One region of the Parabacteroides goldsteinii genome, then DNA from elsewhere that is predicted to be linked to it. Evidence: riboswitches for the same ligand, from Rfam matches in the RefSeq annotation. Region 1 holds a riboswitch; the other holds the start of a gene.

The links. Region 1 has a riboswitch for thiamine pyrophosphate ahead of thiD (bifunctional hydroxymethylpyrimidine kinase/phosphomethylpyrimidine kinase). Riboswitches for the same ligand answer to the same signal wherever they lie in the genome.
Region 2: another riboswitch for thiamine pyrophosphate. It lies ahead of K6V26_RS18940 (TonB-dependent receptor); the one in region 1 lies ahead of thiD (bifunctional hydroxymethylpyrimidine kinase/phosphomethylpyrimidine kinase).

Annotation. Positions count from the first base shown of each region.
Region 1 is NZ_CP081906.1:1,970,881-1,987,182, reverse strand. It holds gene K6V26_RS09230 (efflux RND transporter permease subunit) at 1-633, shown strand, start outside; gene K6V26_RS09225 (response regulator transcription factor) at 675-1,352, shown strand; gene K6V26_RS09220 (sensor histidine kinase) at 1,349-2,527, shown strand; gene K6V26_RS28540 (hypothetical protein) at 2,549-2,683, shown strand; gene K6V26_RS09215 (IS1182 family transposase) at 2,803-4,464, opposite strand; gene K6V26_RS09210 (2-hydroxyacid dehydrogenase) at 4,863-5,861, shown strand; gene K6V26_RS09205 (patatin-like phospholipase family protein) at 5,950-6,804, shown strand; gene thiC (phosphomethylpyrimidine synthase ThiC) at 6,810-8,513, opposite strand; partial or broken gene K6V26_RS09195 (thiamine phosphate synthase) at 8,592-9,098, opposite strand; gene K6V26_RS09190 (thiamine phosphate synthase) at 9,215-9,811, opposite strand; gene thiD (bifunctional hydroxymethylpyrimidine kinase/phosphomethylpyrimidine kinase) at 9,813-10,658, opposite strand; TPP riboswitch at 10,679-10,776, opposite strand; gene K6V26_RS09180 (AAA family ATPase) at 10,946-11,494, shown strand; gene K6V26_RS09175 (DUF5686 family protein) at 11,622-14,174, shown strand; gene K6V26_RS09170 (BamA/TamA family outer membrane protein) at 14,427-15,662, opposite strand; gene K6V26_RS09165 (PAS domain-containing sensor histidine kinase) at 15,745-16,302, opposite strand, start outside.
Region 2 is NZ_CP081906.1:4,414,116-4,430,417, reverse strand. It holds gene K6V26_RS18960 (hypothetical protein) at 1-64, shown strand, start outside; gene K6V26_RS18955 (thiamine diphosphokinase) at 190-825, opposite strand; gene K6V26_RS18950 (PDDEXK nuclease domain-containing protein) at 851-1,894, opposite strand; gene pnuC (nicotinamide riboside transporter PnuC) at 1,955-2,548, opposite strand; gene K6V26_RS18940 (TonB-dependent receptor) at 2,562-4,763, opposite strand; TPP riboswitch at 4,827-4,942, opposite strand; gene K6V26_RS18935 (SusD/RagB family nutrient-binding outer membrane lipoprotein) at 5,080-6,687, opposite strand; gene K6V26_RS18930 (SusC/RagA family TonB-linked outer membrane protein) at 6,728-10,123, opposite strand; gene rimP (ribosome assembly cofactor RimP) at 11,120-11,587, shown strand; gene nusA (transcription termination factor NusA) at 11,597-12,862, shown strand; gene infB (translation initiation factor IF-2) at 12,884-15,925, shown strand; gene K6V26_RS18910 (CvpA family protein) at 15,928-16,302, shown strand, end outside.

The sequences.
Region 1 (16,302 bases):
ACGGCAGTAGCCGAAGCACAGCAAAAAGTCGACCGGCAGGTGAAGCTGCCGGAAGGCTATACCCTGAAATGGACGGGGGATTTTGAGAACCAGCAGCGTGCTACGAAACGACTGGCACAGGTGGTTCCGGTGAGTATTGCCATCATCTTCGTCATCCTGTTCGTGCTGTTCGGCAATGCCCGCGATGCCGGATTAGTGCTGTTGAATGTACCCTATGCGGCTGTGGGAGGGATTGTCGCTCTCCTGCTTACCCGCTTCAACTTTTCGATTTCGGCAGGTATCGGTTTTATTGCGCTGTTTGGTATCTGTATCCAGAACGGGGTTATCATGATTTCCGATATAAAAGGTAACTTGAAAAATCGTACACCTTTGCCGTTGGCTGTAAAACAAAGTGTGAAAGACCGTGTCCGCTCCGTGCTCATGACGGCTTCGATGGCAGCTATCGGACTGATGCCCGCCGCCCTCAGCCACGGTATCGGCTCGGAAAGCCAACGCCCGTTAGCCATCGTCATCATCGGCGGACTGATAGGGGCTACTTTCTTCACGCTCTTTGTCTTCCCGCTTATGGTGGAAGCCTTTTACAGCCGGATGCTGTATGATAAAGATGGAAAGTTACTACAGCGTAGATTGTAAATCGTATATTTGTAATCTGAACGACATAAATGGCAAATCAGATGGCTAAGATATTATTGGTAGAAGATGAAGTGAATATCGCCTCTTTCATAGAGAGGGGGTTGCAGGAGTTCGGTCATGAAGTAAGCGTGGCTTATGACGGTATGGCGGGTTGGGAGTTGTTGCAGAAAGAGAACTTCCAGTTTTTGATACTGGATATAATCATGCCCCGGATGAACGGGTTGCAATTGTGCCGCCAATACCGCCAGTTGTACGGATACCAGTCGCCTGTGATTATGTTGACGGCGTTGGGTACGACAGACGATATTGTTAACGGCCTCGATGCCGGTGCAGACGATTACCTGGTCAAACCTTTTAGCTTTCAGGAACTGGAAGCACGTATCAAAGCTCTTCTGCGGCGGATTGGAACGGAGACTGCCACGGCTTCCTTGCGCTGTGGCGACCTGAGTCTCGACCCGACCAGCCACCGGGCGTTTCGTAACGGTACGCCGATAGACCTCACGGTCAAGGAATACCGCTTGCTGGAATATTTCATACTGAATCAGGGTACGGCCTTGAATCGCCTCACCCTTTTGAAGCATGTATGGGATAAAGATTTTGATACTAATACAAATGTAGTCGATGTCTATGTGAATTACCTTCGCAGTAAGATAGACAAGGACTTCGACCATAAGCTGATTCGTACCGTTGTAGGTATCGGTTATATGATGGAAGCATGAAAACAGGGAATAAGATAGCCTTCTTCTATACGGCGATGACGGTGGGTATCATTGCGCTTGTCACGGTTGCCTTTTATTTTATTGCGACAAACTATATCAGCCGCCTCTATTATTCTTATCTGACGGAAAAGGCCTATGCAACAGCCGAAAAACATTGGGAGAAGGATGAAGTGGACGAGGAAAGTTATGCCCGGATACAAAAACGGTATGAAGAGACTTTACCCGTTGCCACCGAGATATTACTGAATGCGGACAGTGTGGCGGAGACGCATGTAACGTTGGTCCGTTATATGACGGAAAAAGAGATTGAACGGTTATATAAGGGCGAGGTAATCACTTTCCATGAAAAGGAGAAGGTGGGAGCAGCACTTTATTATCCGGATAACGAGGGTAATTTTATTGTCCTTGTTATCTCCAACAACCAGTATGGCGGAGATATCCAGCAGCGTATCGGTTGGTTGCTGCTGGCTTTGATTGTTATAAGTGCGGTACTGATTTATTTTGTCGGAAAGCTCTATGCAATCCGCATGGTCGACCGTATCGATGCTGCTTATCAAAGTGAGAAGGCGTTTATCAGTAATGCCTCGCATGAACTGAACAATCCGCTTACTGCTATACAGGGAGAGTGTGAGATTAGTTTGCTAAAGGAACGTACTCCGGCAGAATACCAGTCCGCATTGAAACGTATCGCTTCGGAAAATAAGCGTATCATACAATTGATGAAGCATTTACTCTTCCTCTCGCACGGGGATAAAGATATACTTAAAAATGCGACCGAGACCATTATGCTGGCCGATTTCCTGATGCAGTTTGTCGGTAACCGTATCAAGTTCACGACAGATACTTTTGCCTTCTGCCTGACGGCAAACCCTCATTTATTAAAGATAGCCATCAGTAATATACTGAATAATGCCTGTAAATATTCAGGGGAAGAATCGGTCGAGATGCGTTTGATGGGGTCGGTCCTCGAAATAAAAGATACGGGAATTGGCATCCCGGTGGAAGAATTGGAGCGTGTCTACCAGCCTTTCTACCGTGCCTCCAATACCCGAGAGTTTTCCGGACATGGCATCGGGCTTAGTTTGTCATTGCGTATACTGACGACCTATGGGGCTAAAGTTACGATTGATTCGGAACTGAATAAAGGGACAAATGTTATCATAGACTTTGGATAATAAAGAAAAGGAGAATTAATTATGAATATATATGTATATATCACAGCGTTAGGGATGGTTCTCATTGGCCTGTATTTTGTTTGGCGGGAGAATAAAAGAGAGCGTAAAGCCGAACAAAAAAAGCAAGAGTGTAATAAGCAACAACCTGAAGAATAAGAAACGCGAAGAAAATAAAGACATTAAGAAGGCTATAGAGGCTTTTCATCCGGTAAATGTGTCAAAACTAAGGCACATCTCCTTTTTTATCTTAAAAATAGTCGTTCCTCTTTTTTTGTCTATGCGACTATTTTTTCAGTAATTAGGTAATAAGGCTTAATATTCGTCGTATGTTGAGCCACACGTGGTCTGATAAAGATAAATATAGTGTGTGTACTCCTTCTCTTTCCTGCTTTTAGTAGTTTTGTACACATCTTTTTGATATTAAAAGCTATAGCAAAGAAGGCAAAGTCCATTGTAACCTTGTCTTCTCCCACATGCCGGAACCTTTTGTATGCCATGTTGTGTTTCATTTGTCCAAAAACTGCTTCCGGTTCTATACATCGCCTTCCCCTATGCCTGATGCCTTCTTTCGAGAGTAACCTTTCCCGTGCCTGCCGTTTGTATTGGTTTAACCGGTGGTTGACTTCTATAATACGGTTCCCCCGGGCTTTAAAGCAACTGCCACGTAAAGGACACCCTTCACATCTTTGTGCTTTATACCGGGCACTTTCGGTGATGTATCCGCTAGCTGTTTTGTCACGCCTGGTTCCTATACGGTTCATGTGCTGCCCCATAGGACAAACGTAATAATCCTCTTCCGCATTGTAATAGAGACTCTCCGCATGGAATGGATTGGGGGTATAACGGGGACGCTGTTCTTTATGGAAGTAGTTGTACTTAACAAAGGCTCCTATCCCATTATCTTGCATGAACCGGTAATTTTCTTCCGAGCCGTAACCGGAGTCTGCCACACCGACAGTCGGTAAGCGGTTATAGCGTTGCTCAAAGGAGTGGAAGAAAGGTATGAGGGTCAGTGTATCGGTTGGGTTGGGAAACAGTCGGAAGTCTATGAGGAATTGGTTCTGGGTACCTATTTGCAGATTATATCCGGGCTTGGTCTGTCCGTTTCTCATGGCGTCCTCTTTCATGCGCATGAAGGTGGCATCAGGATCGGTCTTGGAATAGGAGTTGCGTTCTCCAAGAGTGTCAAGATGGTTGTCGTATTCCATCAACTTGTCACGGTACTCCTCAAGTTCCCGGACCTGTTTCTTCTTTTCCCGGATGACTTTCTTTTGTTCCTTGTCCTTTGTTACAGGCTGGTGTTCCAGCACCTCTTTAAGTTCATTCACTATATCTGAGAGCATGGCGGGAGTGAACTCTACGGGTGTGTCTTTGGCGGAGTTCTCTTGGGCTATGGCTTCATCCACCTGCTCCAGGAGAATGCGGATCTTATCCATCAGCTTTGTACGGTTCTTTTCGACTGTCTTGCGCCAGACAAAAGTATATTTGTTGGCTCTGGACTCAATCTTGGTACCGTCAATATACTCTACGTCAAGGCTGATGAAACCTTTGTCGACAAGGACAAGAACCAACTGCGTGAATACATTATTTATCTCTTCTTTTACACGATTACGGAAACGGTTGATGGTTATAAAATCCGGATGTTCATTACCGGAAAGCCAGATATAATGAATGTCACGTAGGAGAAGCTTCTCTATTTTGCGGCACGAATAGATATTGTTCATGTAGGCGTAGATAATCACCTTAAGCATCATTTTAGGATGATAAGGACAACGACCGGTTGCTTTATAAAGCTTCTTGAAATTGTCAAGATTGAGATTATCAACAACAGTATTAACTATGCGAACCGGATCGTTCGCTGCTATGTTTTCATCAATTCTTCCGGGAAAAAGAACTGTTTGGTTGGGAATGTAAGGACGAAAATGTAACTTTGCCATAATGAAAAACTTTATGCCTAAAGATACAAAAACTTTGGGTAATAACAAAGCCCGGGCTTGTGAAAGTCTGGGCTTTGTGCATAAAAAAAGGTTGTGCCAGCGTTTTGACACAACCTCCTGTTATTTTCAGGTCTTCGGGACGTACTCCTTCCGCTTCTTCGGGAGTTATCAGTCCGCGGTCGATGAGACGATTTATAATTACGTTATAAAATTCAGTATAATATGGTTTTAACTGTAATCCGTCAAAGCAATACCGGACATGTTTCGGTTTGGGGATTATGCTGGCAAGGAAGATACATTCTCCCAAAGTCAAAGCTGAAGGTTCTTTGGCAAAGTAGAAATAATGCTTTTTCTCAACATTCGATATGTTTAATCTGTTTTAATAAAAAACAAATAATATGTCATACAAGATTGCATTTTTTGGAGCTAAACCATACGATATAGCTTCTTTCGATAAAGTAAATGAAAAGTATAATTACGATATCAAGTACTTTAAGGGGCACCTTAATCCGAATAACGTTGTCCTGACGCAGGGTGCCGATGCTGTCTGCATCTTTGTGAATGATACGGCCGATGCGGCTGTTATAGATGCGATGGCCGATAATGGGGTCAAACTGTTGGCTTTACGGTGTGCCGGTTTTAATAATGTAGACCTGGAAGCGGCTAAAGGTAAACTTCCGGTTGTCCGTGTGCCGGCTTATTCTCCTTACGCCGTAGCCGAATATTCGTTGGCTCTGATGCTTTCGTTAAACAGGAAAATCCATCGTGCTTATTGGCGGACACGTGACGGCAATTTCTCACTGAATGGCTTGATGGGATTCGATATGCACGGAAAGACCGTTGGTATTATCGGTACCGGAAAGATTGCCAAGATATTGATACGGATATTAAAGGGACTGGGTATGCATATTCTTGCTTACGATGTTTATCCGGATTATAAATTCGCGGAAGAGGAAGGAATTACTTATACGACGCTGGATGAATTATACAAAAATTCGGACATTATCTCGCTTCACTGCCCGTTGACGGAGCAGACCCGTTATATCATTAACGATGATTCAATTGCTAAGATGAAAGACGGCGTAATGATTATCAATACCGGCCGTGGACAGTTAATTCATACGAATGCTCTGATTGAAGGACTGAAAGAAAAGAAGATTTCGGCAGCCGGACTGGATGTGTATGAAGAGGAAGGAGATTACTTCTATGAAGATAAATCCGACAAAATTATTGACGACGATGTGCTGGCGCGTCTATTGTCTTTCAATAATGTGATTGTCACCTCTCATCAAGCCTTCTTTACCAAGGAGGCAATGCATAATATTGCGGAAACGACCTTGCAGAACATCGAGGATTTCCGTCAAAACCGTCCTTTAGTGAACGAAGTTATTCTGTAAACAGACTATTTTTTTATCGCTGATTTATTATATTTTTGTGGCCATTGTCCGGTGTGAGCCAGGCAATGGCTTTTTAAATTTAATAATTATGATAATAGATAATCAGACAGGACTTGTATTGGAAGGCGGAGGGATGCGTGCCACTTTTACGGTCGGAGTATTGGACTGTTTTATGGACCACAATATCTGGTTCCCTTATACGATAGGGGTATCGGCTGGCGCCAGTAACGGCATATCTTATGCGTCCCGGCAGAGAGGACGTTCGCGTTTCGGCAATATAGATTTATTGAAAAAGTATAATTATATCGGTCTCCGCCATTTCCTGCGCGGCAAGGGATATATCGATATGGAATATTTATTCTATGTTTATCCTGATAAATACTATCCGCTGGATTACGATACTTATTTTAAATCGAAAGAACGTTTCGTGATGGTTACCAGTAACTGTCTGACCGGGAAGGCGGAATATTTCGAAGAGAAGAAAGATAAAAACAGGCTGGTAGATATTTGTTGTGCCTCCTGCACATTGCCGGTTCTTTGTCCAGTTGCCTATGTGGACGGCGTCCCGATGGTCGATGGCGGAGTTTGTGATGCCATTCCTATCCAGAGGGCTATTGATGACGGTTTCCGGAAGAATGTGATAATCCTCACAAGAAATAAAGGATACCGTAAAAAGGATAAAAACTTTTATCTGCCGGGATTCATCTATAAAAAATATCCGGCCATACGGGAACAGCTCAAACTGAGGTATAAACGTTATAATGAAGTACTCGATTATATCGACCAACTGGAAGCCGAAGGTAAAGCATTCGTGATTCGTCCTGAAAACAAAATAGAGGTGACGCGAACAGAAAATAATCTGGAAAAGCTGGAAGCGTTATATAATGAAGGATATGCTTTGGCTGAAAGGTTAATAGGGACGGCCCTGACAGCCGCCCTATAACAGTTTTATTCTTTACATTCCTTATGCAGGTCTTTGCTTAAACGCATGGCGCAGAAGTTCGGACCGCACATCGTACAATATTCCCCGTCGGTAACAGCGCTTTCCTTATAATATTGCAAAGCCCGTTCCGGGTCGAGTGACAGGTTGAACTGGTCTTTCCAACGGAAATCAAAACGTGCCTTACTTAATGCGTTGTCACGGACCTGTGCTCCGGGATGTCCTTTTGCCAGGTCGGCGGCATGGGCGGCTATCTTATAGGCAACCACTCCGTTGCGTACATCTTCTTTGTTTGGCAATCCCAGGTGTTCTTTCGGGGTTACATAGCAAATCATAGCTGTGCCATACCAGGCAATTTGTGCGGCACCGATAGCCGATGTGATATGGTCGTATCCCGGGGCGATATCCGTTGTCAACGGGCCTAATGTATAGAACGGGGCACCGTGGCAGGCATATTGCTGTTCTTTCATGTTCTCATGAATCTTGTTCATCGGGACATGACCCGGACCTTCGATAATAACCTGAACGAATTTCTCCCAGGCAATCTTTGTCAATACGCCCATCGCATGCAGTTCGGCAAACTGCGCTGCATCGTTGGCATCATAGATGGAACCGGGACGAAGACCGTCGCCGATAGACACAGCAACGTCATATCTGCTCAGGATATCGCATATTTCTGCAAAATGGGTATACAGGAAGTTTTCTTCATTATGCAGCTGCATCCATTTAGCCATAATGGAACCACCACGCGAAACAATACCTGATAAGCGGGTCGCTGTCAAATCGATATGTTTTTTCAATAGTCCGGCATGAATGGTGAAATAGTCCACGCCCTGTTCAGCCTGTTCAATCAGTGTATCGCGATATACTTCCCAGTTCAGTTCTTCTACGTTTCCGTTCACTTTCTCCAAAGCCTGGTAAATAGGAACTGTTCCCATCGGAACCGGACAGTTACGGATAATCCATTCGCGTGTCTCGTGAATATTGTCACCCGTCGAAAGGTCCATCAGGGTATCGCCACCCCATTTACAACTCCACACCGCTTTTTCAATCTCTTCACTGATACCGGAAGACAATGCTGAATTACCGATATTGGTATTTATTTTCACCAAAAACTTCTTACCGATAATCATCGGTTCCGCCTCCGGATGGTTGATGTTGGACGGTATGATGGCACGTCCGGCAGCAATTTCTTTACGGACAAAGTCGGGAGTGATATAAGATTTCAGTCCCAGGGCTTCGATTTGCTGGTTTTCACGTATGGCCACATATTCCATTTCCGGAGTTATGATACGTCGTTTGGCATAATACATCTGGGTGATATTCTTACCTTCTTTGGCACGGTAGGGAAGGTGACGCTTCGGAAAACGTATCTCATCCAGACTTTTATCTTCCAGACGGGCACGGCCATACTCGGAAGACAACTCGCTCAGTTGTTCGATATCCTTACGTTTCGAACACCATTCTTCGCGGATACGGGGAATACCGGCATTTATGTCTATATTTATTTTAGGGTCGGAAAAGGGACCGCTTGTGTCATAGACAATCACCGGATTGTTTTTCTTGAAAACTTGCTCTCCGTTTTCGTCGATAGTGACGGTATCCAGAAGTTTGATTTTACGCATACCCACTTTTATCTTGTTGATTTCGCCCGGGATATATATCTTTTCCGATGCGGGATAGGTAATACGCATGTTTTTCTTGCTTGCCATTACAGTATGTTTAATATTTATCTCATTAATAAAACGACGGGTCTCTTCTACGGGGTCTTCTGCATGGATAATCGCTCCCGATACGGCTATTCCGGTAATTCCGGTCTCCATTAACGGGGTAACATCTTCCAGGCAGATTCCTCCGATTGCAAATATCGGAATTTTATAGCCAGCCTCCTTACATTGCTGCACTATTTTTCTGTATCCTTCCAGACCGAGAACGGGACTGAGTTTCTTTTTCGTTTCTGTATAACGGAATGGTCCAAGGCCGATATAGGAGGCTCCTTGTCCGACAGCACGCTCGATATCCTCAAAGGTATTGGCAGTGGCGCCGATATAGAAGGTTTCGCCCGGAAATAACTGCTCTTTTGCCATTTCCCATGCGGCGGATACTGATATATCTTCTTTCCCCAGGTGAACAGCGTTCGCCCCGCATCTCAAAGCAATCCGTGCATTATCGTTTATACAATAGATGCATTTGTTTGTATGCTCATTGATTAGTTGCCCGATTTCCCTGGCTGTAAAAATATTCATGTTTCCTTTCATCCGTAGCTGTACCCATGAACAACCGCCGTCAAGAACCATTTTGACTTCTTCCCGTTCCGTGTATTTAGAAGTACCGTGGGTTATAAACATCAGGCGTTCACCACTGCCCTGTGGAATAAATTGTCCTTTATCTTCGTGCTTGCGCAAATGATATTCTATTGCCATATATCCAGTTGTTTGTATCGTTTTATTATAGATGTCTCGTTTATTACAGAAGGGGCCTTGCCCCACAAAGCTCCCAGAATGGCAGCTCCACCGAAATGTAAGGAGGCAATCAGCGGAATGTTCTTTTCTTCTATTCCACCCAAGGCAATTACCTTTTCGTTGATTATGCCCGAAGCAGCCGCCTCCCGTAATCTCTCCATCGGAAAGCCGTTTCCGTATCCCTCTTTGGATATACTTTGAAAGATGGGGCTCAGAAATACATAATCCAACTGTTTGTTATCCTGCACTTCCTGCAAGGAATGGCACGAACGGCTTATGCTTCCGGCAAAACCTTCCGGCAGGGTATTATTCCGGCTGTTCAAATGGATGCCGGCCAACCGGTATCCGGTTGTGAGTTCGAAATGCTCGTGCAACACAATCCGTGAATGATATTCGGCAGGGATAGCGTCCAGTAAGAGACGAAACCTGTCGATGTCGCTTTGGGGTTTCCGCAGATGTAAACGCTGCATTCCTTCCCTGAACAAATGGGTTATTATCCGGCTTTCCCCTTCAAAAAAGAAAGGAGTTGTGATTACGAACAGCTTCATACTATCCTTTTATCTCTGTTTTTACTAAAGGAACCGGAGCAAAGAAATGGTTCAGGGGACCATGCCCGTGTCCTGTCCGTACATCTTTGCCTTCAGTAATCGCTTTTGTTATATACTCTTTAGCCAGTCTGACGGCATCCGGCAGGCTCTTACCCAAAGCCTGATAAGCGGCAATAGCAGAAGACAACGTACAACCGGTGCCGTGGCCGTTGGTCGTAATTACAGTTTCCGCCGAAAGCCGGAGAAGGGATGCCTCCGATACATATAATATATCAGTCATCTCTTTTCCTTTTAAATGCCCTCCCTTCATTAATACGGCACGGCAACCTAAAGACAGCAACTTCTCTGCCGCCTGGCACATCTCTTTTTCGGAAGTTATCTTCATTCCGGACAGGAATTCAGCTTCGTCGATGTTGGGAGTGACCAGCGATGTCCGTTTGAACAGTTCCCGGACAATTATGTCTATGGCATCATCCTGCAATAATTTATTACCGCTGGTCGAAATCATCACTGGGTCCAGGATAATACGCGACGGTGAATAAGTATCGATTGCATTTACGACGATTTCTGCCGCCGTTTTATTATGCAGCATTCCTATTTTGACTGCATCGATGGTAATATCTTCAAAAACCGCATCCAACTGGCCTTTCAAGACTTCCGGAGAGATGGCTTGTATGCCTCTGACACCTTGTGTGTTTTGGGCCGTAATGGAGGTGATTACGGAAGCTCCGTAAACTCCCAATGCTGAGAATGTTTTAATATCTGCCTGTATCCCGGCTCCTCCGCCGCTGTCGGAACCAGCAATGGTTAACGCAGTCGGATAACGATATAATGTATCTGTTTTCATATTTACACACGAAAGGAGGGAAAAGCCTTGTCTGTCTTTCCTACGGCGGCATTACCCGCATCAGGTTCACAGGGTATAATCTCAGCCCGTTTACAGTATGGCACCCCTTTTCGTGTACAAAGGTAGAAAGATTGATAAGAGAAAACAAAAGTGAAATGTTAAATTTAAGAGTGAATTGATAGGTTTAAAAAAATAATCCAGTATATTTGCATCTACAATTCCGGTTATAACAGCTTTTCTTCCGGGTTGTATTTCCTTTTGGCATAATAGTCATAAAAAGACAAATCATGTTGATAAAAACAGGCTTGTATGTTATTACCGGTGGACCAGGAACGGGTAAAACATCATTAATTGAAGAACTTAAAATAGTTGGATATCAAACAGTAAAAGAAGTAGCACGGGATATTATCAAAGAACAACAGCAACAGGGTGGAGACGCATTGCCCTGGAAAGATACCGTTTTATATACCAGTATGATGCTGGAACGTTCTGTTGAATCATATCTGGCTCATAAAGAAAATGAAGGCATATTATTTTTTGACAGAGGAATCCCTGATACACTGGCATATGCAAGGTTGATTGGGTTAACCGACCGGAAAGAAATAGAATTGGCTGTCGATAAATACAGGTATAACAGGCAGGTATTCATACTTCCTCCCTGGGAAAATATATATCATACGGATAAAGAACGTAAACAATCATTTAATGAAGCGATAGATACATATTATGTAATGAAAGATGTCTACAAAGATGCAGGATATACATTGATTGAAGTCCCGAAACTTCCCGTTACGGAAAGAAGGAATTTTATTATTAATAGTATAAATTCATTTTAAAACATCTATTTTGGGTCTTTTAAGTGAGATTTGTTGTCAATTGGAATATAATCGGTTCAATTTGGAACATTCATAAAAAAGAATCTGTTATAATTTTGCGGAGTTTAACGAGGGAGTTAATAAAATAATGGGGAAAAAGATTGTTTTTATTCTGGCACTTGTTTTGGTTGCATTTGCATCAAAAGCCCAGAACACTATAATAAGTGGAATAGTAACGGACTCTATTACAGGAGAAACGTTACCATATGTTTCAGTTATACTGAAAGGTACAACTATCGGGACAACGACTGATGATGACGGTAAGTTTACGTTGACTACCTCGTCCAATGCACGGACTTTGTCCGTTTCATATCTGGGATATACCGAAAAAGAACTGAAAGTGACTATAGGTAAAAAGAATTATTTTAAAATACCTTTGGCCCCTTCCAGTATTGATTTGGGTGAAGTCATTGTAAAGCCGAAGAAAGAGAAGTACAGCAAGAAAGAAAATCCAGCCGTGGCTTTTGTCAAGAAGGTTATCGAATCTCGCGAAAGTAATGATCCCCGTAATCATGATTATTTCAGTTACAGCCAATATGAAAAGATGGTTTTCGCGATGAACGATTATCAGCCGAAACCTAAAAAAGAGAATGGTAAGGGCGGGAAATTCGATTTTCTAATCGATTATATCGATACGCTGGATGTCGGAAAGACCATTTTGCCAGTGTCGGAGAAAGAAAAGGTGGAAGGCATTTTCTATCGGAAAGATCCTAAAGTAGAAAAAAGAGTCGTGCTGGGAGCAAAGGCGGCCGGTGTAGATGAAATATTTTCACGGGATGGTATGCAGCAGTTTCTGGGAGAGGTGTTCCGTGAGGTGGATATCTTCAAGAATGATATTCCTCTTTTCCTGCAACGTTTTGTAAGCCCGTTGTCTAGCATGGGGCCGAACTTTTATAAGTATTATTTACTTGATACCCTGGATGTGAACGGACAGAAATGTGTAGACCTGGGATTCGTTCCTTTCGTTTCTGAAGGTTTCGGATTTACCGGACATCTTTTCGTTACGCTCGATTCGACTTATTTCGTTAAGAAAGCAATCCTGAATGTTCCTAAAAACATCAACCTGAACTTCGTCAGCGGAATGACTATTGAGCAGACATTCGAAAAGACGGAAGATGGTACACGTATTATTACCAAAGATGATATAAATGTCGATTTCAAGCTGACGGAAAAATCGAAGGGAATGTATGCCCGAAGGTTGAACATATACAGCAACCATTCTTTCCTTCCGCCCGAAAGCGATGAGATATTTAAGGAGAGCGCTCCGATTATCACATTGCAGAACGCCTATAAGCAGACAGAAGATTTCTGGGATTTGAACCGTCCGGAAGAAGCCGGTAAACGAAAACAGAATACGGTTGAAAAATTGATGGAAAAGTTACGTTCGGTTCCTATTTTCTATGTAACAGAAAAAATTGTTACAATCCTGACTTCCGGTTACATAGGAACCAGCACTGACCCCGCTAAAAATAAATTCGAATTCGGACCGGCCAATACCTTTATCAGTGGTAACGCGATCGAAGGAGCCCGTTTCCGTGTCGGAGGAACTACTACTACTGCTTTCAGTAAAAGATTATTCCTGGAAGGATATGCCGCTTATGGTACAACAGACCGGAAAATCAAGTATGATGCCTTGATAGAGTATTCATTCAATGACAAGAAGGAATACCGTAAAGAATTTCCGGTTAATTCTATCCGTCTGGAATATCTTTACGATATCAACCAGTTGGGACAGCAATATATGTACACCAACAAAGATAATATCTTCCTGGCCTGGAAACGTCAGAGAGATACCCGTGCAACTTATCTGAGAAATGCCGAACTGACTTATTACCGCGAACATTATAATGGTATCGCTTACGGTGCGGTTTTACGTAATAAAAAGGAATATTCGACAGACTATGCCGTTTTCGACCGGATAGAGGAAGATGGCCGCATTACTCCTATAAAGTCTTACTCGATGACGGAGCTGGAATTCAAATTCCGTTATGCCCCGAACGAGAAATTCTATCAGACCCGTAACTATCGTTATCCTATTACTTTCGATGCTCCGGTAATTACATTGAACCATATTACTGCCAGAAAAGGGGTGTTAGGTGCTGACTATACCTATAACCGTACAGACCTGGGTATTCAGAAACGTTTCTGGTTCTCGGCCTTCGGATATCTTGATATTATCGGTAAAGCAGGTAAGGTGTGGGACAAAGTTCCTTATCCGTTATTGATATTGCCGAACGCGAACTTATCCTATACAATCCAGCCTGAATCATACACCAATATGAATGCGATGGAGTTCATCAGCGACGAGTATGCATCCTGGGACGTTACTTATTTTATGAACGGACTTCTTTTGAACCGTCTTCCCCTGATAAAGAAACTGAAATGGAGAGAGGTTCTTTCATTCCGTGGAATGTATGGTCATCTGACCGATAAGAATAATCCTTACTATGGTGGCAAAGATTTGTATCTGTTCCCGGAAGGTTCTTATACATTGGGTAATACGCCTTATATGGAAGCCGGAGTAGGTATTGAGAATATCTTTAAGTTCCTTCGTCTCGATTATGTCTGGCGTTTGACCTACCGCGATAATCCGGGTATTCAGACAAAAGGTGTACGCTTCTCGATGAAGCTATCGTTTTAACGAACACACTTGCGAACCGAAATAAAAAACATCCGTCGTCATTTACTCTAACTAATGACGGCGGATGTTTTTTTATGCAGTTCCCTCAGAATTTCCTAAGCAGGAAACGCTGGTTTCCTAGTAAGGGAACTACAGTTTCCCAGGCAGGAAATTACAGTTCCCTGGCAGGAAACTGAAGTTTCCAAAGAGGGAATTACGAGGAAACTGTAATCGATTGACAAATAGCCTACTAAGGCTAAAATGAAGATTCGGTTAAAATGCCTCTGTCATGTTCATATAAACCTGAACTCCATCCAGTCCCGGCTCTTTACCGATGTCGAGTCTGAAGTTCTTGCCCGGTTGCATTTGCACACGTAATCCGGCACCAAAATTCAGCTTCCATTTATTCCAGTCGAACGGAGTGTCACCGATTGTTCCGGTTCCCATCCAGGCAACAAAACCGCATTTAGCCCAGAAGTTTCCGCTTTTGTATTTTTCCGGTGAGCCGAACATGTGGCGGTATTCCAATATGCCATAGGCCATGGATTTATCCCGGTATTTACCCCAGTAATATCCGCGCAGGTCGAAGGGCGAACCGAAAGAGGGTAATTCGGAGTAGGGGACATCTCCCATGCCTATCTGGCTTTTAGCAATCCATGCCAGGGTACTTCTTGGGCGGAATACATTCACAAAATGCCGGTATTCAAGTTCCAGTATTTCGTAGTTATAGGCACCTCCGAGATATTTTCCGAATGCTTTCATATTCCCGCTTAACAAGACTCCTTTTGTGGGGGTGGCGACATCGTTTCTTGTGTCGTATTGAATCAAGCCTCCGATTCCCACGTTCAGGTATTTCCGTTTGAACTGATTGAAATAGTAGTCTTGCTCCATCACCGGATTTATATCCGATGCATTTGTAAAGTTGATATCGAACAGTCCTCCCAAGTAAAAATGCGGACGGACTTCCCAGACAAAACGGGGATATATCTGGAAATAACTTCTATGGTAGCGGGTTGTCGAGTCGCTTCTGTCTACATGTTCAATGGTTTCATAGCCTTTGCCGTAATAATGGGCCGGTTCGTTCCTGTATCCGTAGCTGGCATAAATACGGAACTTATTCTGGTTAAAGAAGAAAGTTCCGGCTCCTGCCACCACGATCGTACCGTTTATTGAGAGGTTGATTCCTGCCGGAAGGAAAGAACGCTGCGAAATCGTATCGTTTTTGTTCATCCTGAAACTGGCCAGTACGGCACCTCCGACACCTAGCGATGCTTCCGGAGTATAGGACGGACCACCCAGGACAGACCACCAGATCTTTTTATGGGCCCTGATGGAATCTTTGCGTAACTGACGGTAATAACGTTGCAATTGCTTTTCGTTAAGCTGTTGCCCATCAACAATAACAACCTCTTTTGAGACAGTGTCGTTCGGCGTTAAGTTCTGTGCCTTTCCCGGCAAAACAGAGACAAACAGGAGTACTCCTGTAAAAGCGATTAAATGTTTAAACATTGACTGTTCTTTATTTTAGGTTGCAAAAGTATGAAAAAGAAAACATACCAACACCTTTTTTGTTCACAGCCTTTGGAATACTTTAGGTTTCTTCAGATTCTTTCATTGGAATGCTTAACCAGAACAGAGAGCCTTTGCCTTCTTCTGATTCCACTCCGATGCTTCCTCCGAACTTTTCGGCAATCATGGCGCAGATAGGAAGCCCCAAACCTGTTCCCTGGGCGAATGTATTCAGTTTGACAAAGCGGTCGAAAATCTTATCTTTCTTATCCTGAGGTATACCTATTCCGGTATCTTTTACATAAAAACGAATGGCTTTGCCTGATTCTTCGATCGTATACCCAAAAGAGACAGCCCCTTCAGGTGTAAACTTCAGGGCATTTGTCAGGAAGTTGATCATGACTTGCATCAGCCGGTTACGGTCTGTGTAAATCAGGCATTGAGGCAATTTCTCGTCAAATGAAATGCTGACAGCTTCGGATTTGTTCTTTAAAATCATCTGGCTGCAAATTTCTTCCATTAATTCATTAATATCAATCTGAGAATAGGTAAAATCCAGGGAGCCGGATTCGATCTTTGCCATATCGATAATATCGTTGATCAATTGAAGCAAGAGTTCGTTGTTTGTCGATATGATATG
Region 2 (16,302 bases), 2.4 Mb from region 1:
GAACGATCAGATCGATGGCTTCCCCGAATGGAAGGCTTGTCAGCTGAATAAATTACCAGCATAAAAGGTGAAGCCGTGAGGCTTCGGTTAAGTATACTAAGTTGTAAAATTGAGGGTGTATTAAGTCCCCGGAAGTGAGTGGTTATCCTTCCGGGGCATTTTTTTTAATTGAAAATTGAAGATTGAAAATTATGCGGGGGACTGGAAATAGACGATTAATCGGGCATCGGGGGATAAGGTGAGGGTAAACTCGGTTCCCAGGGCTTCGTTGAGGGAGCCTTGCCACCAGGATGTCAGGCGCCGTCGGGTGATGGGCCATCGGAGGCCTTCGGTGGTTATTTCTCCACAGGGATACATGGAAAAGATGGATATTTGCTGGCCGGGTGTGCATGGTAGCGTTGTTGTCCGGAGGACGGGGATGAAGCGACCGTAATCGGAGAGCATTTCCACGACTTCGAATAGAGGAGCAAAGTCTGTCAGCAAGGAGATGTTTCCGAGCGTATGGTCTTCGCGAAGTCCCGTAGCTCCGAGAATCAGTATTTTCCGGTAACCGGAAGCGTGGGCGAAACGTACAGCCTTGGTCAGGTCGTTTATCTCCTGGTCTTCCACGGTATGGATACGGTCGGCATATAGCCGGAGCATTTCCGATGGAATACTGTCCAGGTCGCCGACAATGGCCGACGGGACCAACCCCCTTTCATGAAGGTTCTGCACGGCCCCGTCGCAGGCAATGATGACGGGTGTTGCTTTTAATAATTCCAACGGCCCCGCTGTTTGCGGAAAACTGCCGTTAGCAACTACTACACAATCATATAATGTTTCCATTTGTATTTATTCCTTTCTTTAAACTTTATTCTTTTAATTCAGCTTCAATTTCTTCTATTGAAGGCAGGCTTCCCTTGAAGTCTTCCGGACATAGGCGAGTTAGTTCGTATTCCGAGACGCCAATGGGCTGACTAATTCCTTTCAATGAATATTCGGCAATAAAGCTATCTTTATTTTTACATATCAACAGACCTATTGACGGATTATCTGCAGGGTGTTTCAATAAATCATTTACTGCAGTCAGGTAAAAACTTAATTTGCCGGTATATTCTGGTATGAAATCGGTTGCTTTCAACTCGATAACAATATAACATCGTAGTTTTAGATGATAAAAGAGTAAATCCAGATAAAATTCTTTATTACCTACTTTTAAAGGTATCTGGCGGCCTACGTAGGCAAAACCAGCTCCTAACTCAATTAAAAATTTCGTGATATTGTCGGTTAAGGCATTTTCCAGTTCACGTTCTTTATAGCTATCTGTAAGTGTAAGAAAATCGAAATTGTAAGGATCTTTTAGTAATTCCTGGGCCAGATCACTCTGGACTGTTGGTAACAAACGGGAAAAATTTGATACGGAATGCCTTGTTCGTTGGTAGTCTTGTTGTTTGATGTGTAATTCTAAAATACTGCGGCTCCAACCGTTTTCAATTGTTTTGTGTATATAAAAAAATGCTTCTTCAATGGATTTGCATTGAATGATAATACGTAAATTATGTCCCCAGGGAATTTGTGAAACTGTTTCCCGTAATTGGTCAACAACTTGTTGACCAATTGTAATGTCTTGGTTATAAAATGAATACCATCTTTTGATGTATTTGATATTGGTTGTGGAAAAACCTTTCATCTCAGGAAATTCCTGCTGTAGATCTGAACTTAATTGTTTTATCAAGCCATCCCCCCACTGTGATTGTTCCTGTTTGGAAACAATTTCCTTTCCAAGCTCCCAATATAGGTTGATTAATTCTGTATTAACTTTCAATGCCGCTTTGATTTGGCTGTTTCGTATACGGAATTTAAGATCGGTGAGCCATTGCTTGTATTCAATGTCAGATTTAAGAATTACATTCATAAGGTTTTGTTTTTAATAAGTTTGTAATACCTCACAAATGTAGAGTTTATTTTCAACATTTCATATCCGTTCTTTATTTATTCCTTTCTTTTTCCAGGTGAAATATCCGACGATGGCCAATATTGCGTAGCAAATGTACAAAAACATGGTTGGATAGAGGCCACGGAGGTAATAAAGATAAACGGATACGAAATTGACGATTACCCAGAAGATCCAGTGTTCGATGATACGGCGGGCCAGCATCCAGGTGGCTACGATGCCGACGGAGGTGGTGAAGGCGTCGCCCATCGGGATGGGGGAGTCTGTGAAGTTATGAAGTACGTAATATAATAAGGCGTATATAGCTAGGATAGCGGAAGCTATCCCTGCTAATAACGGCCAGGTGATATGACGGTAGAAAATCAGGTCATCGGAGACTTTCTCTTCAGTGACGCTTTTTTTCGTACAGGTCCATTTTTTGAAACCGTAAATGCTGATGGCAACATAGTAGATATTCAGCCCCATATCGGCATATATCTTTGAGAAGAAAAAGACAAATACGTAGACCAGGGAGGTGAGGAAGCCTACTACCCACATTGCTTTATGCTGCCTGATCTCTAATAACAGGTAGAGAAAACCTGTAATGACACCGAAATATTCTAATAGTTGTTCCATAATTTATATTTTTCTAGAACCTGATTGTTACTCTGACCATGGCGTTTGTGCCGGCCTGGGTGAAATAACCGTCGTCTTTGTTGACGATCCCTTTGCTGATGTAGGTATATACCCAGGCGTTTGTTTCATATTTCTCGTTGAAGAGGTTGTTGATGGTGACGTCGACGCCGATCTCCTTGACAAACTTCGGCTTGAAAACATATCCGACACGCAGGCTGTTCACGAAATAGGGATTGATGGAACGGTCTTTGGTGGAGGTATTGTCGATGTATTGACGGCCTACAAACTGTGAGTTGAAGCTGGCGGAGAATCCTTTCAGGTTGAAATCGAACATGCTGTTGGCGATGATGCCGGGAGAGAAGGCGATGTCGGTTGTTCCCAGATAATAACTTGCCTGGCCTCCGTTATCGAAGTCATCTATATAATGAGTGAAATTCTTTATTTTGTTACGGCTCAGAGTGACGTTTCCGTTCCAGTCCAGCCAGTGGGTGATACTTACGCCTCCGGTCAGTTCAATTCCCATGCGGTAGCTGTCTTTGATATTGCTGGTCAATGCTTCACCGATTTCGCTGATTTTGCCGCTCAGGATCAATTGGTTGTTGTAGTCCATAAAATAAAGATTGGCTCCGGCGCGGAAACGCTGGCTGCCGAAGCTGTAACCGGCTTCGTAGTCGTAGAGTGTTTCGTGAGTAGGACGTTCGTTGACTGCAGCTTCCGTAAAATTGTCGCGATTGGGTTCACGGTTGGCGACGGAGAAAGAGACGAAAGCATTATGACCGCCTTTCTGGAAATTGATACCGGCTTTCGGGTTGAAGAAGTTCCAGTTTTTGTTGACGTAGATTTCCTTACCGGTATTGTCGTCACTTCCTTTGATCGTGTAATGGATGCCACGGTATTGCAGGTCGAGGTATCCGTTCAGGTAGGGGTGGAACCGGTAGTTGCCTTTTACGTAAAAGTTATAATCCAGTTTGTTCCCTCTGTTACGGTAATATTCGTAGTCAGGCGAGGGGAGTGCTTCTGCATTTTTGACCCACATGACACGGCCGAAATGGTCGCCTACATATTTATTGACAGCTGAACCGAAGCTCATCTGGAGACGTTCTGAGCGATAGTTCGCACTGTAAACTACACCGTAAAAGTCGTTGTCCAGCCATTTACGGCGGACGAGGTCGGAACTGACGATTGTGTCGCCTTTCCCGTTAATATAAGACTCGGGGAGTTTGTATTTTGTAAATTCTTCATTGGGCTTATAGTCTTCGTAATATCCCTCTCCATGTGTGTAATGGAGTGTCAGGTTCATATTCCACAGGTCGCTCAGTCGCTGACTTGCCATCAGGTGGTAGTTTTGCTGCCGGTAATTGTCTGTCTGGTTGTCGTAGAATTTTTTAACGCCGTTCTCTTTATATTCTCCGCAAGGGTTGTAGGTCCGGTCGCTTTCCAGATAAATGGAAGGGACACCGTTCCAGGCCTGATACGTTTTTTCTATATTGCCGAATGTCTGGAAGCGGACCAGAGTGTTGTCGCCGTAATAGGTGGCTGAGCCGAAATAAGAGTGCATATTGGCTGTTGCCCGGTCGATGTATCCGTCGCTTTGGACGTTAGAGTAGCGGGCGTCGAAAACGAAATGATCCCGGAGTAACCCGGTTCCTGTTTTGACTGAGTTTTTGACGGTTCCGAACGAACCTGCCGAAAGGCTGTATTCGGCATACGGTTTCAGGTCCGGCTTTTGCGTTTGCATGGCGACGGTGGCACCGAAGGCGGCGGCTCCGTTGGTCGATGTCCCAGCTCCCCGTTGTATCTGTATGTTATCGACGGAAGATGCGAAATCGGACATGTTGGCCCAGAAAACGGTGTGAGACTCGGAGTCGTTGACCGGTACGCCGTTGACCGTGATGTTGATGCGGTTGGCATCTGTGCCGCGGATACGGAAGCCCGAATAGCCGATACCTGTCCCGGCGTCCGAAGTCATGATGACGGAGGGGGATTGGGAGATGAGGTAGGGGATACCCTGACCGTCGTTTTTGCGGCTGAGTTCGTCTTTGGATACTTCGCTGTAAGCCACCGGAGTGCCTTTGGCTACTTTGGTGGCGGTGACGACTACTTCGTCCAGTGATAAGTCACGTGAAATTTTGAGAGAATCGACAGGCTCGGGACGGTTTCCCGCTGCTGCGAATGTTGCCAGAGATCCGGCACAGATAATCAATACACTTTTCATCCTTTTTACCTTAATGTTTAAAAACCTGATAAGTGAATAGGAGAGGTGTGTTGTGTGAAGAAGTATACCATGTTTTACAATTCCCTTCGACGGCATTATCCGTATCAGGTAATATGGGTATAATCTCAGCCTGCGGCACGTACTGTATCGGTACGTGGCAAGCACCCCTTTGTATTCGGGGCACAAAGATAAGGAAAGTCAGGGAATTGTACAAATGGAAAAAACCGCCGCGAATCACTTCGGGGCGGTTTCGACTCCACAATTTTCCATCAATTATGTTGTAATTATTTACTGTGGATATATCTCTGTTTATTTGTTATTCAATAGTGGTGTACCAATTGCTCTTCATCCAGTTCAAAGGAGCGTACCAGCTGTCTTCCTTACCTCCCAGATGGGCATTCAGGTTGGCTGAGTTATAGTCTTTTTCGTCAGCCGGATACTGGATGCGGTCCAGAGGAAGCGGAGTTGCGACAGATTGTGGGTCGCGTTTGAAATAAATTTCCGGATATCCGGTACGGCGGACAACATTCCATGCTTCATATTCCTGGATAGCACCGTGATGGATCCAACGCTGTGTAAGGATACTTTTTTGCGGATTGCTGGCGTCCCATTGTGTTTCGGCATATGCTTCAACTTCGGCTGCTGAGGGAGGAGTTAACGGATCACGGTAGGTACCGGTTGAATTCAAATCAAAATAGAATTCAGTGGAAAGTTTTATACCGTTGATATATTCGCTCTTGGCATTACCGGTAGCCCAGTTGTTGGCATAGGCCTCCGCCTTCATGAAAGCAACTTCGGCTGCTGTCATCCAGAGTCCCGGGAATCCGGGGTTACGGGTGAAGGTCGATGTATCCAGGGCTGCGTAATATTTAGCCGTACCATGTGTAGAGATACTCATATTCGTTTCCTGTTCTGTGAGTGTTTCAGACGGATCGAGGCCGATATATTCGTTATTCCAGTTACTGTCATACAAGACTTCCAAACGTGGGTCCGGATTATTGGTGTTGGCATTCAATGCGCGTTGCATTGGGCCGGACATGCGGTTGTAAGTTGAATTCTCGATTGCGTTTTGCAGGTCGCGGTCAAAATCAAACTGGTCATCGTCGGTTTGTGGCACTGTGATATTATCAGAGTTTAGATCTACCATCGGATAAGTACCGGGATTTTCCAACATGGTTTTGATCGCAGCACGTGCTTCACTTACCAGGTCACCGTTAGAAGCCAGGTGAGTAGCTACACGTAAACGCAGGGAGTTCACATATTTACGCCATAAGGTGATATCGCCGTTGTTCACATAGTCTTCTGCATTCAGGTAAGTACTGGCATTGGCTGTAAGCGAACGGCCGTTGAGATATGTGTTGACTTCGTCCAGGTCGCTCAGGATCATTCTATACAAATCGATATCCGAGTCGTATTTAGGTTTGGAAGCTTCTACGTCTCCTGTTGCCCATAATGTGCCGGCTTCAGAGAATGGTACTCCACCCCAGGAGGAACAAACTTCATAAAGTTGTTCTTCCATTACTGTACGTCCCAGCAAGAAGAAGATACGATAGTCTTCTTTTTCTTCTTCCGGAAGGTTGTTGAATTCGGTTTCCAACACTCTGTACTGGGTGACAGTGTTATAGAAGTTTTTCCAACGTTCGTTGAAATACCCCTGACCAGCACCGGCAAAGCGGTCTTTACTGTTTGTATGACCGATCACTCCGGAGAATAGGCCGGAAGTGGTGGAAGATACATAATATCTGTAATAGACCGGATTCATCCATGTATTAGAGGCTTGCCATACTCCAACCATCAAGGCCGGGCATGATACCGTCTGTGTCTTTGACGGGTCCTGATATTGATCCGTGAATTTGTCGTCACTACAGGAAGACGTTGCCAGAAGGGCAGCACATCCAAGTGCGAGTGCATATATTTTTTTCATAAATCTTTCAATTTTAATATTCTATATTATTTTTCGTCAATTAGAAGCTTGCACGTAATGAGAAGCCGAATGAACGTGTTGTGGCTGTTGAACCACCAATCTGTGCCTGCGTGATCCAGGTTGTACCGTCTGTACATTCTGCATCGAATTCTTTCAGGCTCTTATAGAAGTAGAACAGGTTACGACCGTATACGGAAACCATCAGGTTCTTGCAACCGAATTTGGAAGTTATGTTTTTCGGTAATCTGTAACCAAGGCTCAGTTCACGCATCTTTACATATGAATTCTTCTGTATTGCGTTTTCGTAGGTGATGTTTCCGGAATATCCCCAACCGTATTGGTTGTAATATGATTCACCGGCAGTGATGATCGTATTGTTCGGAGTACCGTCCTGCTTAACACCCGGCTGGATTACACCGTTATCGTAAACCATGTTACCGTTAACTGTAGATCCGGCAGGCTGGTCTGTCAAATGACGTTTTGAAGGGTCTGACAGGTCGTTGCCGTCTGCATACCAGGTAAGACCGCCACGTGAAGCGTCACGGTTATCCAATGTACAATCCAGGATACCGAGTTCGGTCATATACTGGTAAGGCAAGTTCAATACGTCACCACCAATACGGAAGTCGATAGTGGCATCCAGATAGAAATCTTTATAGTTCAATGAAGTGCTGATGCCTCCGACAACTTTCGGCATGGCGTTACCTGCTCTCTGGCGTTCTGTATAGTCTACGATATACAGACCGTTATCGCCAACGACTTTGTTTCCGTTCTCGTCTTTTACCGTACCGTAAACATACCAGTCACCCATCGGGCGTCCTACTCTGGATTGCAGCACTGCGGCTCCGTTATCTACTGTAGAATGGTCGATAGAGTTGATACCGTCTATCAGTTTCGTTACTTCGTTCTTGTTCCATGACCAGTTGGCGCGAATGTCCCAGTTCCAGTCTTTAGTCTGGATAACTGTACCATACAGAGACATTTCAACACCGGCATTCTTTAATTCACCGACATTCATCCAGATGGAAGTACCTCCTGAAGATGCTGATGTTGTAGTCTGAAGGATCTGGTCTTTTACTGTATTCTGGTAATAAGAAAGTTCGAAGCCCAAACGGTTGCCGAGGAACTTGTTTTCCCAACCCAATTCGAATTCGTATTTCTGTTCCGGTTGTATTTCATTGTTTCCAAGTGCCTGTGGAACCTGATTGTAGATATAACTGCCTACAGCGCTCTGGTTGTAACCGGTAGCTGCTTTATATATTTCCGGGGCGTTACCTACAACACCGTAGCTAAGACGAATTTTACCATAATCCAGCCATTCGGGTTTATTATCTTTCAGCAAAGATGAATAAATGACGCTACCGTTCACAGAAGGATAAACGAATGTGTTGGATCCGGGGTACAACGTAGATGTTTTTTCCTGGCGCACAGTTCCTTCCACATAAGCCCAACTGTCGTAACCGAAAGAAGCTGTAGCAAAGAAGGCTTGTTTTAACAGCGATGCTTTTTTCATCGATGGATTTGCCGGTGTTAATCCGGAAGAGTTCAGGTGGAACCAGTTTTCAACACTCAGACCTCCGCGGGTACTCACTGAGGTGTCGAACTGACTTTCCTGACGGGCAGACCAACCTGCGGTTGCAGCAACATTGTATTTTTCAGCAAATGTACGGTCAAACATCAACATGATATCACCGTAATAGATCTCATACTTTGAATTTTTCAATGAATAGGATCCGGTATAGTTGCCCGGCTGTCTGAATACGTTCGGAGTTTCTGTTGAGTTCTTATTCTCAATTACATTGTACGTCAAGTCTGTTGACAGACGGCCGCGTGCGGTCAAACCCGGAATGATTTCCCAACTTGGCGTTACACTCGCGATGAAACGGTTATTGTCTTCCAACTGTTCTTTACCTAAGATATTCCAGAAATACTCTGAAGACATCTGATAGTTGGCCGGATTCCAGTCCCAGGCTTCATCAGGAGTCAATGTATTGCTGGTATAAGGGACGTTCATGTATCCCAAGCTGGTAACAGTGCTGTTCTTCATTGCTGCGATGTCATCATATCCGGTGAACATACCTGCATAGTTTGTCAACAAGCGGCTGATACGGTAAGCGCGGTTTTTAACATGCTGGCGCATGTAGTTTGCCGAGTAATCCACTTTTAAGTTTTTCAGGATATTGGCGCTACCAGAAAGAGCAAAGTTGTGCTTGTTGTTGTGCGAGTTCAACTGTGTCGGCGTATTATCCATATAGGTATAGGAGAAACGCAGGTTGCCTTTTTCCGTTCCGTTGGTAATGGCCAGGTTATAAGTCTGGTTGATACCTGTCTGGAAAACATCATTCCACTGGTTGTGGTCGATAGGTGCGTAAGTACGAATAGCCCCGTTATAATTGTATAATTGGGTGGTATAGTCGTATGGACGTCCCCATGAATAATACGTATTACGCGGAGAGATTACCTGGTTTCCGTTACGGTCTGTACGGGTATTCTGGAAACCGGTTTGCTGTTCGAATTCACTAGCGGTGGCCAACAGGGCATTGTCGTATCCCGGACCGAATTCTTTCTGGATGCTCGGCATGTAGGCTACTTTGTCAAAGCTTACATTTGCACTGAAGTCTACACCGAGACCACTCTGGCCTTTACCGCTTTTAGAGGTAATCATCACAACACCGTTGGCTGCTTCAGATCCGTACAGGGCAGATGCGGCGGCACCTTTCAGGATAGAGATGCTTTCGATATCTTCCGGGTTGATGTCTACCATACCGTTGGATTCTACACGCTGGTTGGTCCAGTAACCGTCTTTGTTGGCGTCGCCGTTGTGGATGGGCACACCGTCCATTACGATCAGCGGCTGTGTCGTACCGGTGATAGAAGACAGACCACGTACGGAGATGGATACGGAGGAAGTACCACCACCCGGAGCTGCCTGGATGCGCACACCTGAAGCCTTACCGTACAATGATGTGGCGAAGTCCGGAGTACCCGTTTTGATCAACTCTCCGGCATCGATTGTACTTACGGCATAACCTAGTTTTTTGGCGTCTTTCTTGATACCCATGGCGGTAACGACTACCTCGTCCAGTTTTTGAGTATCTTCAGCCAGTAGGACTGATAAGGAAGATTGACCGGTGTATGTCACTTCCTTTGTTGCATACCCGATGAAAGAAATCTGGATGACGCTTCCGTTCTTTACATCGCTCAGGCTAAAATTACCTTCTGTGTCGGTAATTGTGCCGTTTGTGGTTCCTTTCACGACTACAGATGCTCCGGCGATCGGGCCGAATTCATCTTCTACGGTACCGGTAACTTTCCCGTTCTGCTGGGAAATCGCGGTTTCATGCTTCTCTGGCGCAAAGTCAGCGGATGCACTTACGGGAAGTGTCATTGCTCCTGCGACAAGAATCAAGCTGACAGGTTTGAAGTTTTTCAACATAATAATTGATTTTATTAATAAATGAGGCGTTCTCTTTGTCCCCCTTCTTTTTCTTTTACTCTATTTTGTTTAAAATGTGTATAGAAAACTTTAGATCCTGACGTTTAATAGTTGGCGAATTCATAGTCCTAAAAGAACTCACGTGCTTTTATTATGTTGATGAATTGGGTTTAATTTGCATATTATCAGATAGTTAAATGTATATTGGGTTTGGTGTGTATTCGGCCTGTTGGAATTTGAAAAAATCAGAGGTATATCAGAATGAAAAAAATTAGTCCGTTTATGTCTGAATTATTGAAAAAAGCGCCTGTTTTTAACATAATCCCCCTGCTTCATGAAGAAAATTAACAGTTTGTTCCCGGATAACAGATTGTTCTTCTACTGCGGTTCAATATTAATCTCTAAGCTGCTTTTTGTAGTTATATTACATATTTATAGTGATTTATGGAAGATATTTATACTGCCTGAAAAGGTCGTGTTGTGCAATGTTTTCTTTTTTAACAATATGTATCGCTTTAATGTTTATTTTATATATTGATAAATAAATCTTCGCGATTTTTGGGATTGAGATATAAAAAAGTATTATTTACGATTAGTTAGGGATATAATTGTTGGCGATATGTTAAAAAACGGACTGTCAATCATTTTTTTTAAACAAAATGCAATATAATGAAACAATTATTCTATATATTTGCACTGTAATAATTGTATAGAGTTCTTTTAGAACTATGTTATATATCAATGAATTGAACTCATTTCTTGCCTTGTTTTTTATGTTTTCACCTGAATCCATCCATTGTTTTAATTTCCTAAAAGATGTAACCTATATTAAGTATTGAGATAAAGAGAGTTTATCTTAGGCTGCAAAACGAACTTTTCTGATAAAAAGATTGTATTTGTTTGAAAACTCACTGATTATTTGTATATTTGCGGGCGATTAAGCGAAGATGAGGAGGGGGCGGGTAGTCCCCTTCTTTTGTTCTTAACAGTATGTTTATGATTGAAAAGGGAGTAATAACTCAGTTGGTTGAAGAGAAATTGGCTTCTTCCGACAATTATTTGGTTGACGTAGTAGTTAAGCCGGGAAACCTTATTATTATTGAGATTGATAATGATGAGGCAGTTTGCATTGATGATTGTGTGGAATTGAGCCGGTATGTAGAGGAACATCTGGACCGGGATGTGGAAGACTTCGAGTTGGAAGTCGGTTCGGCAGGGGTTACCTCTCCTTTTAAAGTACTTCGTCAATATGTAAAAAATATAGGGAACGAAGTGGAGATGCTGCTGAAAAGCGGTGTGAAACTGACCGGAGTATTGAAATCGGCCGATGAGAACGGTGCAATAGTTACCGTTGAAAAGCAGGTAAAACCTGATGGTGCCAAACGTAAAGTTACTGTCCGGGAAGATCAATCCTATACATTCGAAGAAATAAAATATACAAAATACCTAATAAGATTCAAGTAAAGAAAGATTATGGCCAAGAAAGAGGAAACAATCAGTATGATTGACACACTTGCGGAGTTCAAGGAGTTGAAGAATATAGATAAGGATACGATGATCAGCGTGCTGGAAGATTCCTTCCGTAACGTAATCGCTAAAATGTTCGGTACGGATGAGAACTACGACGTAATTATCAACCCTGAAAAAGGTGACTTCGAGATCTGGAGAAACCGCACGGTTGTGGCTGATGACGAACTGGAAGATCCGAATCTGCAACTTACGTTGACCGAGGCCCGTAAGATCGATGCCGACTGTGAAGTAGGAGAAGAAGTAACCGATGAGGTTCATTTCGCCGATTTCGGACGTCGTGCTATCCTGAACCTGCGTCAGACGCTGGCTTCAAAGATTCTTGAATTGCAGAAGGATAGTTTGTATGCTAAATATAAAGATAAAATAGGTACAATCGTAGCAGCTGATGTATATCAGGTGTGGAAGAAAGAGATCCTGTTGCTGGATGACGAGGGTAATGAGTTGCTGCTCCCGAAATCAGAACAGATTCCTTCCGATTTCTATCGCAAAGGTGAAACCGTACGTGCGGTTGTACAAAAGGTGGATAATTATAATAATAATCCGAAGATTATCCTGTCCCGTACAGATAAAATGTTCCTGCAACGTTTGTTCGAACTGGAGGTTCCCGAAATTAATGACGGTTTGATCCTGATCAAGGCTATCGCGCGTATCCCGGGAGAAAGAGCAAAAGTGGCCGTTGAGTCATACGATGACCGTATCGACCCGGTAGGTGCCTGCGTAGGAATGAAAGGTTCTCGTATCCACGGAATTGTGCGTGAGTTGAGAAACGAGAACATTGATGTTATTAATTATACATCCAATGCGTCGCTGTTTATCCAGCGTGCATTAAGCCCGGCTAAAATTTCCTCTATACGAGTGAACGAAGAAGAACATAAGGCAGAGGTTTATCTTCGTCCTGAAGAAGTATCACTGGCTATCGGTAAAGGCGGTTTGAATATTAAACTGGCCTGTATGTTGACTGAATACACGATCGATGTATTCCGTGATGTGGAAGGAGCCGACGAGGAAGATATTTATCTGGATGAATTTACAGATGAAATTGATAGCTGGGTAATCGACGCACTGAAAAATATCGGTTGCTATACGGCCAAGAGCGTGCTTGCTTTGAGCCGTGAAGAACTTATTGAACGTGCCGACCTTGAAGAAACAACAGTCGACGAGGTACTTGCTATCTTATCTGCCGAATTTGAAGATGAAAGTCAGGAATAAAGTATTACGACAAAGTTAGATATGCCTATAAAATTAATACAAGTACAAAGAAAATTAAACGTAGGGATCAACACGGTTGTTGAGTTTCTACACAAGAAAGGTCATCCTGTTGAGGAGAATGCAAATCCCAACACGAGGATCAGTGATGAACAGTATGCTTTGCTCGTAAAAGAGTTTGGAAAGGATCTGCCTGAGGGTGGTTTTGAACGTCCGCGGGTAGAACGTCCTCACAGAGAGAAAGAGAGAGAGGCCGCTTCTGTGAAAGAAGAGAAGACCTCGGAAATAAAGACCGTGATCCCGGAAGAGTTCAAGCCTAAAATCGTAACGAAAGGCCGTATCGACCTGGACGGACAGCATAAAAAAGTTCAGGAGACTCCTGAAGTGAAAGAAGAACCGGTAGTAGCCAAGCCGCAGTCTGTCGTTGAACCGCAGCCTGCCGTTAAGCCTCAGCCGGAAGTCAAACCGCAGCCTGTTGCAGAACCGCAACCGGTTGTCGTTTCTGCTCCTGCTCCTGAAAAAAAGACAGCAGAAGCCCCTGCAAAACAGGAAAAACAGGAGGTTGCTCCTGTTGAAAAGCCTGTGGAGAAAAAAGAAGTAAAAGAGATAGTTGTGGAAAAAGAAAGAATCGAAGAGAAAAAACCGGAAGTTAAAGTGAAGCCGGAAACGACGACAAGCTCTTCTGAAGAAGTGAATAAAACGGCCGCAGAGGGTCAGACTTCTGCTGAATCGGAAGACAGTAGCTTGTTCCGTTTGAACACTCCGAAGTTCGAGTCGAATATCAAGGTAACCGGCAAAATTGACCTGAATGCCTTGAACCAGTCTACTCGTCCTAAAAAGAAAACAAAGGAAGAGAGACGGAAAGAACGCGATGATAAACGCGAAAAGTTCAACAACAATAACAGACCCGGACAACCGGGATTCCATAAAGGACCGAAAGATCCGAATGCCAAACCGGGTGCACCGGTGAAGCCGGGAGCTCCTGTTAAACCGGGCGAAGCCAATGCGGATGCGAAAAAGAAACGTAACCGTATCAAGAAGGACCGTGTGGATGTGAACAACACTCCGGGTACGAACTACAGCCGTCCCGCTAACCAGCATCAGCGCGACGACCGTGGCAAACCCCGTCTGAAAAAGCCGGTTAAGGCCGAAGTAAGCGAGGAGGATGTACAGAAGCAGATCAAAGAAACCCTGGCTCGTCTGACGAACAAGGGAAATAAGAATAATAAAGGTGCCAAGTACCGTCGTGATAAACGTGATGCAGCCGTTAAACGCGAGCATGAATTGCTGGAACTGGAAGAACAGGAAAGCAAGGTATTGAAGCTGACCGAATTTGTTACGGCAAACGACCTCGCCAACATGATGGACGTGCCTGTGACGAAGGTTATCGCTACTTGTATGAGTATCGGTATTATGGTTTCAATCAACCAGCGCCTGGATGCGGAAACGATCAATATCGTGGCCGATGAGTTCGGGTTTAAGACTGAATATGTCAGTGCGGAAGTGGTGGAAGCCATCAATGCCGACGAAGAAGACGATAACGAAGAAGATTGGGTAGCACGTCCGCCTATCGTAACAGTGATGGGACACGTCGACCACGGTAAAACGTCTTTGCTGGATAATATCCGTAATGCCAATGTGATTGCCGGTGAAGCCGGTGGTATCACGCAGCATATCGGTGCTTACAATGTGAAGCTGGCCAGCGGACGCCGTATCACCTTCCTGGATACTCCGGGTCATGAAGCGTTTACCGCTATGCGTGCCCGTGGTGCCAAGGTAACGGATATCGCTATTATTATTGTAGCTGCCGACGATGCCGTCATGCCGCAGACCATTGAAGCGATCAACCATGCTTCGGCTGCCGGTGTACCTATCGTATTTGCTATTAATAAGGTAGATAAGCCGCATGCCAACCCTGAAAAGATCAAAGAAGAACTGGCTAACATGAACTACCTGGTGGAAGACTGGGGTGGTAAATACCAGAGCCAGGATATTTCGGCCAAGAAAGGCATGGGCGTTGAAGAGCTGCTTGAAAAAGTATTGCTGGAAGCCGACCTGCTGGATCTGAAGGCTAACCCGACAAGACGTGCAGTCGGTTCCATCATCGAATCATCCCTGGATAAGGGACGCGGATATGTTTCTACCGTATTGGTTGAAAACGGTACCCTGAAAATGGGTGATATCGTCTTGGCCGGTACACACCACGGACGTATCAAGGCTATGTTCAACGAACGTAACCAGCGTGTGGAAAAGGCCGGTCCTTCCGAACCGGTTCTGATCCTCGGATTGAACGGTGCGCCTCAGGCCGGTGATACATTCAATGTATTGGAGACTGAACAGGAAGCACGCGAGATTGCAACCCGCCGTGAACAGTTACAGCGCGAACTGGGTATCCGTACACAGAAAATGCTTACGCTGGACGATATCGGCCGCCGTATCGCTGTGGGTAACTTCCAGGAACTGAATGTAATCGTGAAGGGTGACGTGGACGGCTCCGTAGAAGCATTGTCCGACTCTCTGATCCGTTTGTCTACCGAAGAGATCCAGGTGAACGTGATTCACAAAGCTGTCGGTCAGATTTCCGAATCGGATGTGGTACTGGCTGCCGCTTCGAATGCGATCATCATCGGATTCCAGGTTCGCCCGTCTGTACAGGCTCGCCGTAATGCAGAGAAGGATGGCGTTGAGATCCGTCTGTACTCTATCATCTACGATGCGATCGAAGAAGTGAAGAGCGCTATGGAAGGTATGCTTTCTCCGGAAATCAAGGAAGAGATTACTGCTTATGTGGATGTACAACAGGTATTCAAGATCACGAAAGTGGGTACGGTTGCCGGCTGTATGGTTAAAGAAGGTAAGATCAAGCGCACGAACAAGATCCGCCTGATCCGCGACGGTATCGTTATCTATGCCGGCGAACTCGGATCGCTGAAACGCTTCAAGGACGACGTAAAAGAGGTTGTGGCCGGATTGGATTGCGGTTTGAATATTACGAACTTTAATGATATCCAGGTAGGCGACGTGATCGAGTCGTACGAAGAAACTGAAATAAAGAAAACTTTATAAACATGAACTGGTTAGACATTGTACTAGTATGTCTGGCAGGAATTGGATTTGTGAAAGGCCTGTTTGATGGAGTCATCAAACAGGTTGTTTCGCTTATAGCCCTGGTTGTTGCCATCTTTTTTTGTTCGAAGGCGGCAGCCTGGTTGAAGGGATATATCGTTACCCTGAACTGGTTTCCGCCTGAAGGGGTGACCATACTTAGTTATGTGGCCGGTTTCCTGCTGATCGTGGGAGTGATCATGCTGGCAGGTGAAATCATGAGCCGGGTTGTCGGAGTTACGCCCCTCAGTGTGCTGAACCATCTGGGAGGAGGAGTGGTCGGGCTTTGTTTTATGTTAGGATTTGTCAGTCTTATACTGAATGCACTCGAAGGCATA